DNA from 4 places in the Pseudomonas sp. MHK4 genome. Region 1 is predicted to be linked to each of the others. Evidence: predicted binding sites of a transcription regulator. Region 1 holds the regulator's gene; each other region holds the start of a gene.
What was found. Region 1 encodes sigma-54, which starts transcription at its own class of promoters, with help from an activator protein. Its sites were predicted from a motif close to ANTGGCATNNANNTTGCTNT; they were not measured.
Positions count from the first base shown of each region.

Region 2: a site for sigma-54 is predicted at 1,177-1,196, ahead of glnK (P-II family nitrogen regulator). Genes of this name have one in related genera too.
Region 3: a site for sigma-54 is predicted at 1,031-1,050, ahead of glnA (glutamate--ammonia ligase). Genes of this name have one in related genera too.
Region 4: a site for sigma-54 is predicted at 963-982, ahead of ACYP2Q_RS20025 (pilin). Genes of this name have one in related genera too.

Region 1 covers NZ_BAAIAK010000007.1:150,929-153,132, reverse strand. Annotated here, with positions in the region: gene hpf (ribosome hibernation-promoting factor, HPF/YfiA family) at 1-72, opposite strand, end outside; gene ACYP2Q_RS19010 (RNA polymerase factor sigma-54) at 148-1,641, opposite strand; gene lptB (LPS export ABC transporter ATP-binding protein) at 1,826-2,204, opposite strand, start outside.
Region 2 covers NZ_BAAIAK010000003.1:272,510-274,713, forward strand. Annotated here, with positions in the region: gene ACYP2Q_RS09870 (YifB family Mg chelatase-like AAA ATPase) at 1-303, opposite strand, end outside; gene ACYP2Q_RS09875 (accessory factor UbiK family protein) at 722-982, opposite strand; gene glnK (P-II family nitrogen regulator) at 1,404-1,742, shown strand; gene ACYP2Q_RS09885 (ammonium transporter) at 1,778-2,204, shown strand, end outside.
Region 3 covers NZ_BAAIAK010000004.1:170,433-172,636, reverse strand. Annotated here, with positions in the region: gene thiI (tRNA uracil 4-sulfurtransferase ThiI) at 1-816, opposite strand, end outside; gene glnA (glutamate--ammonia ligase) at 1,145-2,204, shown strand, end outside.
Region 4 covers NZ_BAAIAK010000008.1:36,785-38,988, reverse strand. Annotated here, with positions in the region: gene ACYP2Q_RS20030 (type II secretion system F family protein) at 1-745, opposite strand, end outside; gene ACYP2Q_RS20025 (pilin) at 1,029-1,448, shown strand; gene ACYP2Q_RS20020 (BON domain-containing protein) at 1,758-2,114, shown strand.

The DNA of each region.
Region 1 (2,204 bases):
GAGTTTTTCGCCGATGTAGGAGCGAAGAGGTTCGGTCACTTCCAGTTGGTGTCCACTGATGTTGACTTGCATACAGCTTCTCCTTCGTTGCCAGTGCATAAAGCGGCAGATCCAGATGATCTGCCACTGGAACGCTGTGGCGTGGCCCTACATCAACCGCTTGCGTTCGCTCGAAGGCGCGATCCCCAGGGATTCGCGGTACTTGGCGACGGTGCGGCGAGCCACCTGAATGCCTTGTGCCTCCAGTAAACCAGCGATCTTGCTGTCACTCAACGGCTTTTTCTGATTTTCCGCCGCCACCAGTTTTTTGATGATCGCGCGAATCGCCGTGGACGAGCATTCTCCGCCCTCGGAGGTGCTGACGTGGCTGGAGAAAAAGTATTTCAGCTCATAAATGCCCCGAGGGGTATGCATGAATTTCTGCGTGGTCACCCGCGAAATCGTCGACTCGTGCATGCCGACCGCTTCGGCGATGTCATGCAGCACCAGCGGTTTCATGGCTTCGTCGCCGTATTCCAGGAAGCCGCGCTGGTGCTCGACGATCTGCGTGGCCACCTTCATCAGGGTTTCGTTGCGGCTTTGCAGGCTCTTGATGAACCAGCGGGCTTCCTGCAACTGATTACGCATGAAGGTGTTGTCGGCGCTGGTGTCGGCCCGGCGAACGAAGCCTGCATACTGGGCGTTGACCCGCAGGCGCGGCACCGATTCCTGGTTGAGTTCGACCAGCCAGCGCTCGTTGTCCTTGCGCACGATCACGTCGGGAACCACATATTCGGCTTCGGTCGACTCGATTTGCGAGCCTGGGCGCGGGTTGAGGCTCTGGACCAGTTCGATCACCTGGCGCAGTTCGTCTTCCTTGAGCTTCATGCGGCGCATCAGCTGGCTGTAGTCGCGGCTGCCGAGAAGGTCGATGTAGTCGGTGACCAGGCGCTTGGCTTCGGCCAGCCAAGGCGTCTTGGCGGGCAGCTGGCGCAATTGCAGCAGCAGGCATTCGCCCAGGTTGCGTGCTCCGATGCCGGCGGGTTCGAATTGCTGGATGCGGTGCAGGACGGCTTCGATCTCGTCCAGTTCGATGTCGAGTTCCGGATCGAAGGCTTCGAGGATTTCCTCCAGCGTCTCGTCCAGATAACCCTGGTTGTTGATGCAGTCGATGAGGGTCACGGCGATCAGGCGATCGGTGTCGGACATCGGTGCCAGGTTCAATTGCCACAGCAGGTGGCTTTGCAGGCTCTCGCCCGCCGATGTGCGGGTGGTGAAATCCCACTCGTCATCATCGTTGCTTGGCAGGCTGCTGGCGCTGGTCTGATAGACGTCTTCCCAAGCGGTGTCGACCGGCAGTTCGTTGGGGATGCGCTCGTTCCAGTCGCCTTCCTCGAGGTTATCGACGGTTGGGGCGGTTTCCTGGTAGGAGGGCTCCTGGATATCGGTACTGGGCTTGTGTTCGGCGTTGTCGGCCAGCGGGTCGGAATTGTCGAAGTCGTCGCCTTCTTCCTGGCGCTCGAGCATCGGATTGGACTCCAGGGCCTCCTGGATTTCCTGTTGCAGGTCCAGGGTCGACAATTGGAGCAGGCGGATGGCCTGTTGCAGCTGCGGTGTCATCGTCAGCTGCTGGCCCATTCTCAAGACTAGCGATGGTTTCATGGCAGGGGCTTAACACCTTATTCGCCGGCGCACATGCGCCATCCACTACAGGGCGCCGAAGCGCCAAACATAAGCAAATTATATGCCTGAAACTGCGGCGTTTGCCTAGAGCGCTGTAACAATAAAAAAAGGTTGATTTTTTATTGCGCCAGGCGCTCGGTCGACCCGCCGGACACCTCGACGCTTACAGACGGAATTCGTGCCCCAGGTACACTTCCTTGACCAGGTCATTGGCCAGGATGGTTTCAGCGTCGCCTTCGGCGATCAGTTGGCCATCGTTGACGATGTAGGCGGTTTCACAGATATCCAGGGTTTCACGGACGTTGTGGTCGGTGATCAGCACCCCGATGCCCTTGGCCTTGAGGTGATGGATGATCTGCTTGATGTCGCCCACCGAAATCGGGTCGACACCGGCGAACGGTTCGTCGAGCAGGATGAATTTCGGGTTGGTGGCCAGTGCCCGGGCGATTTCCACGCGGCGGCGTTCGCCGCCGGACAGGCTCATGCCGAGGTTGTCGCGGATGTGGCTGATGTGGAATTCCTGCAGCAGGCTCTCCAGTTCC
Region 2 (2,204 bases), on a different contig from region 1:
GAGCGTCAGCGTCGGCACCTGCACGCTGGCCGAGAGAATCCCCAGGGCAATCGCCAGATCGAAGCGCCCACCATCCTTGGGTAAATCCGCCGGCGCCAGGTTCAGCGTGATGCGCCGAGGCGGAAACTGCAGCCCCGAATTGATGATCGCGCTGCGCACCCGGTCCTTGCTTTCCTTCACCGCCGCCTCGGGTAGGCCAACCATGGTCAGCGATGGCAAACCATTGGCCAGGTGGACTTCAACGGTGACAGCGGGCGCATCCACGCCAATCTGGGCGCGGCTGTGGACGATGGAGAGGGACATGGTCGTTCCTTGAAATGACGGAGGCCGCTTCCTGCGGGTTTTTCAAGGGTAGACGGGGGAGAGGAGATTGGTGAAATGGTAATGCGGACAAACTTTCACGGGATATTACGATTACGATCTGTGCGCGGGTTGGCGAACCGGAGTACCCCGAAATCCGGCAGACCCGAAGGTCTCCCACGCACGGCCGCCATAGCTCGAGAGGGGAAAAATCCCTGTTCGAATGTGGTCGCTTTGCGTCGGGGATTTCCAGGTCGCCAAACCCAGTGCTGAACATTCACCAGGGGATGAGCATAGAGACCGGCTTATGGACGACGCAATCGGACGGCGGTGTGATGTTTGTAGGAAGTTGCCGGGATTTTTGCGGGGCTTAAGATCAAAAGATCGCAGCCTTCGGCAGCTCCTACAGGGATTGCGGTGTTTATTCGGTTGGTGGAGAGAGCTTCGCTTCCATTTCCGCAACCTTCGCCTCAAGAGCCTCCAACCGTGCCCGCGTACGTGCCAACACTACCATCTGGCTATCGAACTCTTCACGGCTCACCAGGTCCAGCTTGCTGAACCCGCTCTGCAGCAACGCCTTGAACTGGCTTTCGATTTCGCTTTTCGGCAGAGGCGTGTCGCCGCTGAAGAGGCGGGAGGCGGTGCCTGTCAGGGCGTCGAGGAAGTCTTTGGGCGCGAGCATGGGGGAATGTCCTGGTAGCAATGGCGGGCAGTGTATCACGCAGTGTCTATAGTCAATCCGGCGGGCAAGGGATGCACGCTTTTCGCGCATGCGGACGGACGGCATCGCACCGTTGTTGTGCGTAACGCGTTGGGTGTTGTCGTGAAGTGGTCGCGATCTGTTGGCAAAGGCTTGAAAACTATGCGTTTTGTGGAGATGGCAAGCTTTCTGCTTAGATGCTGATGACCCATGCACTGATGCAGTCGCTGTGACGAATGCAGTGCGCCAGGCGAAACGCGGGGAGTGTTTCGCAAGGAGCGGTTAGCTGGCGTCGGACGGGCAGGTAGGGCCGACGATGCGTTACAAAGCCAGGCACTGCGCTTAGACTTGAGACGGGTTTGTTTTCCTGGGGCAAGTCCACCAAATTCGGGAGAGAGTTTTCATGAAGCTAGTCACTGCCATCATCAAGCCGTTCAAGTTGGACGACGTGCGCGAGTCGTTGTCCGAGATCGGCGTGCAGGGCATTACCGTTACTGAAGTCAAAGGCTTTGGTCGGCAGAAGGGTCACACCGAGCTGTATCGCGGCGCGGAATACGTGGTCGATTTCCTGCCAAAGGTGAAGATTGATGTCGCCATTGACGACAAGGATCTTGACCGGGTTATCGAGGCGATAACCAAGGCGGCCAACACCGGCAAGATCGGTGACGGCAAGATCTTCGTGGTCAATCTGGAACAGGCGATTCGCATCCGTACCGGCGAAACCGATACCGACGCAATCTAAGCCGCCACAAACCCAACGCCCCAGGAGAAAACAAAATGACTCTGCGTAAATTCGCAGGGCTAGGAGCCCTGTTGTCCATCGTAATGCCCAGCCTTGCTTTGGCGGCAGACGAAGTGGCGGCCCCAGTCCTCAACTCCGGCGACACCGCCTGGATGTTAACCTCGACAGCTCTCGTGCTGTTCATGACCATTCCCGGCCTCGCGCTGTTCTACGGCGGCATGGTTCGCTCCAAAAACATTCTTTCCGTGATGATGCAGTGCTTCGCCATTACCGGTCTGATCAGCGTCCTGTGGGTCATCTATGGCTACAGCATCGCGTTCGACACCACCGGGATGGAACAGGGCGTCGTCAACTTCAACTCGTTCTTCGGTGGCATGGGCAAGGCCTTCCTCGCCGGTGTCACGCCATCCAGCCTGACCGGCCCTGCGGCGCTGTTCCCTGAGGCGGTGTTCATCACCTTCC
Region 3 (2,204 bases), on a different contig from region 1:
GCGCAACATCATACGCTTCAATACTACGCCCATATGACTGTTATCGACTTTTCCGAGAATTTCTCCCAGCACTTCCTCGAACGGCACACTGACAAATAACACGCGTTGCGAGCTGCCGTACTTCTTCCAGATGAAATGCGCGACTTCCATTACGCCCAATTCGTGGGCACGTCCGCCCAGGTTGAAGAAGCAGAAATGCGCCATCAGGCCGCGTCGCATGATCTGGTAGGCCGCGACGGTGGAATCGAAGCCACCGGACATCAGGACCAGCGTTTGCTCCAGCGCACCCAGCGGATAACCGCCGATGCCGTTGTGCTGGCTGTGGATCACGAACAACCGTTGGTCGCGAACTTCGATGCGGACTTCGATTTCAGGCTTTTTCAGGTCGATTCCGGCGGCACCGCACTGGCGGCGCAACTGGCTGCCGACATATTTCTCGATATCGATCGAGCTGAACGGGTGCTTGCCGGCGCGCTTGCAACGTACCGAAAAGATCTTGCCGGCCAGTGCGTCGCCGTAGTGCTGCTTGCACTTTTCGACGATGTCATCGAAGTCACCCAGCGGGTACTCGTCGATCTGCAGGAAGTGCGCGATGCCCGGCATGCAGCTCAGGCGCTCGCCCATCTCCTTCAGGGCCTTGGGCTCGCTGACACGGGTTTCCAGCTCGAGGTTGTCCCACACACCGTTCACCACCACAGCCGGGTCCAGGTCACGGAGCACGGCACGGATGTTCTTGGCCAATTGACGGATGAAACGCATCCGTACCGGGCGGCTCTTGATGGTGATCTCGGGAAAGACTTTTACGATTAATTTCATGGAAACAGCGCGCGCAAGGCCTGCCGAAAAAGGGGGGCGCGGATTATAGCGGAAATTGCTCAAGGTTTAACCAGTTTATGTGCAGAAGGTTTTGCACGCACCAAAACAGGTCATTTTGTGAATCAGGCGCTACATTAAGGGGCGCTATTTTCCGCATTTATACGCTTTGCACCTCTATAAGCGTGAAATTGGGGCAAAAAACCCATGGTGGGGCACTGGCATGCAATTTGCTCCCTTGTGAGGCAGGTTGCCTTGGCAGAGTATTCGCGCCGGCATCACCAACTATTAAGGGCATCCACTACCAGCCCTAAGCCACCCGGAGGACACTATGTCGAAGTCGGTTCAACTCATTAAAGATCATGACGTCAAGTGGATTGATCTGCGCTTCACGGACACCAAAGGCACTCAGCACCACGTGACCATGCCGGCTCGCGATGCGCTGGATGATGACTTCTTCGAAGTCGGCAAGATGTTCGACGGTTCGTCCATCGCTGGCTGGAAAGGCATCGAAGCCTCCGACATGATCCTGATGCCGGACGATTCCACCGCTGTCCTGGACCCGTTCACCGAAGAGCCGACCCTGATCCTGGTCTGCGACATCATCGAGCCTTCGAGCATGCAAGGCTACGACCGCGACCCACGTGCGATCGCCAAGCGCGCCGAAGAGCACCTGAAAGCCACCGGTATCGGTGACACCGTATTCGCCGGCCCAGAGCCAGAGTTCTTCATCTTCGACCAAGTGAAGTTCAAGTCCGACATTTCCGGCTCCATGTTCAAGATCTACTCCGAACAGGGTTCCTGGATGTCCGACCAGGACATCGAAGGCGGCAACAAGGGCCACCGTCCAGGCGTCAAAGGCGGCTATTTCCCGGTGCCACCGTTCGACCACGACCACGAAATCCGTACTTCCATGTGCAACGCGCTGGAAGAAATGGGCCTGACCGTCGAAGTTCACCACCACGAAGTGGCAACTGCCGGCCAGAACGAAATCGGCGTCAAGTTCAACACCCTGGTGAAGAAAGCCGACGAAACCCAAACCCTGAAGTACGTCGTGCACAACGTTGCCGACGCCTACGGCCGCACCGCTACCTTCATGCCTAAGCCGCTGTACGGCGACAACGGCTCGGGCATGCACGTGCACATGTCCATCTGGAAAGAAGGCAAGAACACCTTCGCTGGCGAAGGTTATGCCGGCCTGTCCGATACCGCCCTGTACTTCATCGGCGGCATCATCAAGCACGGTAAGGCCCTGAACGGCTTCACCAACCCGGCTACCAACTCCTACAAGCGTCTGGTTCCAGGCTTCGAAGCGCCGGTAATGCTGGCCTACTCGGCTCGCAACCGTTCCGCTTCGATCCGTATTCCTTACGTGTCGAGCCCGAAAGCCC
Region 4 (2,204 bases), on a different contig from region 1:
AGCCCTGGGAGGTTTTCAGCGCGCGACGCACTGCGAAAGCGCCCGCGCTGAGCGCGCCCAGCAGTATCCACCACCATGCCTGCATGAATTGCGACAGGTAGATGACCATCAGGGTGAAGGCCGGCAGCTCGGCGCCAAAACCCTTGAATACGGATTCGAATTGCGGCACCACCTTGATCAGCAGGATGGCGCTTACGATGATCGCCACGCACACGACGATCAGCGGGTAGGTCATGGCTTTTTTGATCTTCGCCTTGAGGCTTTCGCTTTTTTCCTTGTAGGTCGCCACCCGTTCCAGCAGGGTGTCCAACGCGCCGGCCTGTTCCCCGGCGTCTACCAGGTTGCAGTACAACTCATCGAAGTATTGCGGCTTCTTGCGCAGGGCTGCAGCGAAGCTGTTGCCCGCCGCCACGTCCTGTTTCACCTCGTCGACCAGCTTGCGCATGGCCGGGTTGTCGAAGCCTTCACCGATGATGTCGAAGGACTGCAGCAATGGCACGCCGGCTTTCATCATGGTCGCCATCTGCCGGGTGAAAAGGGCAATGTCCTGAGGCTTGATGCGTTTGCCCAGCTTGAACAACGACGTGGTTTGCCTGCGCACCTTGCCGGGGTTGATGCCTTGCTTGCGCAATTGCGCCTTGATCAACGCCGGGTTCTGGCCGCTCAACTCGCCCGTCACCTTCGCGCCTTTCCTGTCTGTGCCTTCCCAGCTGTACACGCTGGTGCTTGCTGCCTTGCCTGCCATGTTCAGCCCTTTGTAACCGCCGATGCGTTGATCGCAGCCGACCGGCTCATAGATCGTGAATGTGCCGATGCGTTCCTCGGGAATCGACTTATAGCCTAGTCAATCGGAGGAACCCAACAGCGCTGTCGAGGTGACGAAAAGTGTCAGATAGTGCGGTTCCTGGGGGTGGGAAGGGCATCATGGCGTCGCTACCCCCCGGCGAACAGGGCGCGCCGGGCTTGGCATGGGCTGTGCTGCTGCAGGTGCAGATCATGAGATTTCAACTCATGCACGGAGGCTGTCCTTGAACAATCAAAAAGGTTTTACCCTGATCGAGTTGCTGATCGTGGTGGCGATCATCGGGATTCTGGCGACGTTTGCGATACCGGCTTACTCCAAGTATCAGGCGCGGGCCAAGGTAACGGCGGGGCTGGCCGAGATATCGGCGTTGAAGGTGGCGTTCGAGGATGTGATCAATCAAGGCGACGACCCTGATTTGTCCAAGGTCGGCGGCGTTGCCTCGACGTCCAACTGCACCACCTCGGCCAGCGGCAAAGCCACTGATGGTACCGGAGCTATCGGTTGCACGATCCTTAATGCCCCGGCTCAGGTGCTGAATAAGACCATCACACTTTCGCGTACGGTGACAGGCTGGACATGTGCCACCACCGTCGACCAGGAATACGCACCGAAAGGCTGTACGGGCGTTGCCCCGAAGGCTTGAATCATCCCGTTATTGCCTGATACCCCGCCTGTGCGGGGTATTTTTTTATTCGCCGTTCACAGCATTCGAGTATTTGAGAAAACTTCCGGAAATTCATGGCCTTAGGCCTTTGTTAAAACCCGCAACTTGCATGTAGATAATTTCCAACTCATGCATTTTGCATGATTCCGAAAAATGACTGATTTTGTAACTTGTTGAATTATAAGTAATTTTCATCTGTTTCAAAGTTGGCACAGCGTTCGCAATATCTCCAGTAATCCTGCCGACAAGACAATCGGCAGATTTTCCAGAAAAACAGGAGTTACTCGTATGAAGAAGTTCGCTATTGCCGCCGCTACTGCTACCGCGCTGACCCTGACCATGGCCAACGCTGCATTTGCCCAGACCACTCAAGCCACCCAGGCTCCGATGACCCTGGCGGCGAATGAGATGAATCAGGCTGCCGAAGCGGGTTCAGATACCTGGATCACTACCAAAGTCAAAACTGACCTGGTCACCGAAAAAGGCATTCCTGGTACCGATATCAAAGTGGAAACCAACAAAGGTGTTGTGTCCCTGTCGTCCACCGTTGCGGTAACGGAATCCCAGAAAGCTACCGCTGTAGCGATCACCAAGAAAATCAAAGGCGTCAAGGCGGTCTCCGCTGACGGCCTGAAAGCCGAATAAGGCAAGACTTCTCGCCTGGACTGGGAGAAGGCGCGGTGGACGGGCTGAGTCATACGTTTGCCGCAACTGAGAAGTTCATGCGACCGGCCA